Regions from separate parts of the Nocardia halotolerans genome, predicted to be linked through region 2. Evidence: predicted binding sites of a transcription regulator. Region 2 holds the regulator's gene; the other holds the start of a gene.
What was found. The regulator HspR, encoded in region 2, represses chaperone genes until heat shock. The targets are predictions, from matches to a motif close to ANNTGAGTNNNNNNNACTCANNT.
Positions count from the first base shown of each region.

Region 1: a site for HspR is predicted at 1,149-1,171, ahead of lon (endopeptidase La). Genes of this name have one in related genera too.

Region 1 is NZ_JBHSDL010000007.1:43,003-45,468, forward strand. Features, by position in the region: gene ACFO5K_RS07430 (DUF3068 domain-containing protein) at 1-1,017, shown strand, start outside; gene lon (endopeptidase La) at 1,186-2,466, shown strand, end outside.
Region 2 is NZ_JBHSDL010000007.1:281,152-283,617, forward strand. Features, by position in the region: gene dnaJ (molecular chaperone DnaJ) at 1-827, shown strand, start outside; gene ACFO5K_RS08425 (heat shock protein transcriptional repressor HspR) at 872-1,306, shown strand; gene ACFO5K_RS08430 (globin domain-containing protein) at 1,742-2,466, shown strand, end outside.

The sequences.
Region 1 (2,466 bases), 240 kb from region 2:
GGCGCGCTGCTACTCGCGGCCGCCGCCATGATTCCCACCTACACCGTCGACAAGGTGGCCAAGACGCCGCTGGATCTGCGGATCACCACCGTCGCCAAGAGCCAGCCCGACTCGGAAAGCCTGGTGCTGGACTCGAAGTCGCTCACCTCGCCGGAGGGCTCGGCCAAGGTCGACACGAACGTGCCGCTGATCTCGCAGCGTTTCCTCACCGTCGAGGAACCCTCCGACGCCGGCGAGATGACCGTGCAGGCCGGCCAGACCCTGATCCGCGAGGATCGCGACGCCGAGGCGGGGCTGCTCACCGCCGCGGTCGACCGGGTCACCATCGACCGCAAGACCGGTGAGCCGATCGACGCGTCGCCCAACGGTTCCGTCGCCGTGTCCGTCGACAAGTCGGGCACCTCGGTGGCCGACCCGTTGCAGCGCGCCGGACTGCAGTACCGCTTCCCGATCGGCACCGAGAAGAAGTCCTACCCGTACTTCGACCTCAACGCCCGCGCCACCCACGACATCGACTTCGTCGAGGAGGCCGAGATCAAGGGCGTGCCGGTCTACCACTTCCGCCAGACCATCCCGGTGACGAACATGTGGGACGTCGTGCCCGCCGCCACCAACAAGCTCACCCTGCCCGCCGCCAAGTGGGGCCTCGAGGGCGAGGAGCCGGTCACCATGACCCGCTTCTACACCAACACCCGCGACCTGTGGGTGGAGCCCAAGACCGGCGCGGTCCTCAAGGGCGGCGAGCAGATCCACCTGTACTACGGCCGCAGCGCCGACAAGGTGGACGTCACCGCGCTGAAGTCGAACCTGGTCTTCGATGAGGAGACCATCGACGCGCAGATGGCCGTGACCCAGGAAAGCCTCGACAAGCTGTCGCTGTTCGGCAAGACCCTGCCGATCATCCTGGGTGTGCTCGGTGCGATCGCCCTGATCGCGGGCATCGTGCTGGGCGTGCTCAGTGCCGGTGCCACTCGCGGGCGCCTCATCGATCCGCCCACCGAAAGATTCCGTACGTAGTCTCTTCGCCTGACCCACCGTCGGCCCCCGGTTGCTCAGCATCCGGGGGCCGACGGCGTTTTCGTTTCCGCTCGTGTCGTTCGCCGTGAGTGAACCGCACCGACCGGCAGGAACAAACTCCCCCACACCCATGTTGAGTCAGCAAAGCTCAACTTTGGAAGGGTCGATATGACTACAGCTCAGAACCTGCCGGTGCTGTTCCTGACCGATCCGATCGTGCTGCCGGGCATGGTCGTGCCCATCGAACTGGACGAATCCGCGCAGGCCGCCATCGACGCCGCGCAGGCCGCCAAAACGGGGTCCGTACTGGTGGCGCCGCGCCTCGACGAGGGCTACGCCTCCTACGGCGTCGTCGCCACCATCGAGCAGGTGGGCCGGATGCGCGGTGGCGCCCCCGCCGCCGTGCTCAAGGCCGAACGCCGCGCGCGCATCGGGCACGGGGTCACCGGACCCGGCGCCGCCCTGTGGGTGGAGGCCGAACCGGTGCCCGCCGCCGAACCCGACGAACGCACCAGCGAACTCGCCGCCGAATACAAGAAGCTGGTCGTAGCGGTACTGCAACGCCGCGAGGCCTGGCAGATCATCGACATCGTCAACCAGCTCGACAAGCCGGACGCCATCGCCGACACCGCCGGCTACGCCCCCTACCTGACCAACGACCAGAAGCGCGAACTGCTCGAGACCCCCGACGTCGTCGCCCGGCTCACCAAGCAGATCGAATGGATCAAGGCCCACATCGCCGAGGTCGAGGTCACCGACAAGATCTCCGAAGAAGTGCGCGACGGCATGGAGAAGAGCCAGCGCGAATTCCTGCTGCGCCAGCAACTCAACGCCATCCGCAAGGAACTCGGCGAGGACGAACCCGACGGTGCCGACGACTACCGCACCCGCGTCGAGAACGCCGACCTGCCCGAAAACGTGCGCGCCGAAGCGCTGCGCGAGGTGGGCCGACTCGAACGCGCCAGTGACCAGAGCCCGGAATCGGGCTGGATCCGCACCTGGCTCGACACCGTGCTGGAACTGCCGTGGACGGTGAAAACCGAAGACACCACCGATGTCTCGGGCGCGCGAAACATTCTCGACGCCGACCACCACGGACTCGACGAGGTGAAGGACCGGATGGTCGAGTACCTGGCGGTGCGGGCGCGCCGGGCCACGCGTGGCCTCGAGATCGTGGGCGGTCGCGGTTCGGGCGCGGTGCTCGTGCTGGTCGGCCCGCCCGGTGTCGGTAAGACCTCGCTGGGCGAATCGGTCGCGAAAGCACTGGGCCGCAAGTTCGTTCGCGTCGCACTCGGTGGTGTGCGCGACGAAGCCGAGATCCGTGGTCACCGCCGCACCTACGTCGGCGCGCTGCCCGGTCGGATCGTGCGCGCGGTGAAGGAAGCGGGATCGATGAATCCCGTCGTGCTGCTGGACGAGATCGACAAGGTGGGCGCCGACTTCCGCGGT
Region 2 (2,466 bases):
ACGGCGGCCTGGGCGACCTGTTCGGTGGGTTGTTCAACCGTGGCGGCGGGCGCGCGACGACGCGTCCACGCCGCGGCGCCGATGTGGAAACCGAGACGACTCTGGGTTTCCGTGAGGCCGCCCAGGGCGTCACCGTGCCGCTGCGGATGACCAGCCCTTCGCCGTGCACCACCTGCCACGGCAGTGGCGCCAAGCCGGGTACCAGCCCGCGGGTGTGCCCGTACTGCAACGGTGCGGGCGTGGTGAGCCGTAATCAGGGCGCGTTCGGGTTCAGCGAACCGTGCGACGACTGCCGCGGCACCGGTTCGATCATCGACGACCCGTGCACCGACTGCTCGGGTACCGGTATCCAGAACCGCACGCGCACGATCACCGTCCGGATCCCGCCGGGTGTGAGCGATGGGCAGAAGATCCGGTTGGCCGGTCAGGGTGAAGCGGGGTTGCGCGGTGCGCCATCGGGCGACCTGTTCGTCACCGTGCACGTGAGCCAGGACAAGGTCTTCGGCCGTCAAGGCGACGACCTCACCCTGGTGCTGCCGGTGAGCTACGCCGAATTGGTGCTGGGCACAACGGTTTCGGTGCCCACACTGGAAGGCCGGGTCGGGGTGAAGGTGCCGCCGGGCACCGCCGACGGGCGTATCCTGCGGGTACGCGGTCGCGGTGTGCCCAAGCGTGGCGCGGCAGGCGGCGCCGGTGATCTGCTTGTCACGGTGAAGGTCGCGGTTCCGCAATCGCTGGATTCCGACGCCACCGATGCGCTCAAGCGCTACCAGGAGGCGGAGAAGGCCGGCGGTTTCGAACCGCGGGCAGGATGGGCGGGTGCTTGATGTCCTCGCGCATCGAGCTCAGTGCCCGGAGGAGGTAGCGCAGCGTGACCACTGAGGGCGCCGGAAGCGGCGCGGATCGGAACCGAACTCCGAACTCTGCTTCGGGTCCCACCTCGCGTGCCGAGTTCTTCATGATCTCGGTGGCGGCTCAGCTGGCGGGGATGCACGCGCAGACCTTGCGTACCTACGACCGGCTGGGTTTGGTCACCCCGCAACGCACTTCCGGTGGCGGGCGCCGCTATTCGGCCCGCGACGTGGAGCTGCTGCGCGAGGTGCAGCGGCTCTCGCAGGACGAGGGCGTGAACCTCGCGGGCATCAAGCGCATCATCGAGCTCACCAACCAGGTGGAGGCGCTGCAGCAGCGGGTGGAGGAGATGAGTGCGGAACTGGAGCGGTTGCGGGCGGGCTACCGGCCCGACCTGACACCGCCCCAGCGCAGTACCGCGCTCGTGGTGTGGCAACCACGTCACCGCCGCTGAGGCTCTCGATTCGACGGGCCCCCGATTCGATATCCGCCTGTGGCGGGTGCGAACCGGGGGCCCGTTCGTGTGCCGGTCAACCCCCGGCGACCAGCTGGTGACTATTCAGCAACTCACTTATTCGTGATCTTGCCGGTGTCTCGGAAAGTTCGCTCTACCAGGTGCGTTCCTGCCCAAATGACGGAATTGCCAGGAAGATTGGCCAGTGGTGTGGCCATTTTCGCTCTAGATCGGCCGTCTGCGGGTATGTTTCATACGGGTCCTACAGCGGACCCCCTGGTTTGTTAAGAATTACATGCATGATGTTTAAGAGTACGATTCCAAAGCTGGCAAACCTCGCCTACACTTCTCGCATCGGCTGCTGACGAGTGTCCTCCCAGCCCGTCACTCGCCGGCGCGGCTAGCGTTCGATGGCGAAACGAGGTTGTGACACATATGGATTCGCGGACTGTCGCTTTGATCCGTACTACGTTCAAGGCGGTTGCTGCGGAAGACGGTGGGTCCGAACGGCTGTCGAGTTCGTTCTACTCGATCCTGTTCACCGACTACCCGGCTATTCGTGACTTCTTCCCGGCGGCCATGGACGCCCAGCGCGACCGGCTCGTCCACGCCATCTCCTACGCCCTGGAACGGCTCGAGGAACCCGACCAGCTGCTGCCCTTCCTGGCCCAGCTCGGGCGCGACCACCGCAAGTACGGTGTGCAACCCGCCCACTACGTCGCGGTCGCCAACTCACTGAAGTCGGCCATGCGCCAGTTCTCGGGCACCGAGATGTGGACCGACGAGGTCGACAGCGCCTGGGACGAGGCACTCGAGCTCATCAGCAACGCGATGATCAGCGCCGCCGACAAGGAAACCACGCCCGCGGCCTGGGCGGCCACCGTCGTGGAACGCCGTGAAGTGCTGCGCAATCTGGCCGTCATCCGGGTGCAACTGGAACAGCCGATGGAGTACGCGGCCGGGCAGTACATCAGTGTCCAGGTACCCGCCCGGCCCCGGATGTGGCGCTACCTGTCCCCGGCCAACCCGGCCAACACCAACGGTGAGATCGAATTCCACGTCCGCAGCGTGCTCGGCGGCTGGGTGAGCCCGGCCATGGTCTCCCACACCGCCGTCGGCGACCAGTGGATGCTCGGCTCCCCGCTGGGTGGGCTCGGCGT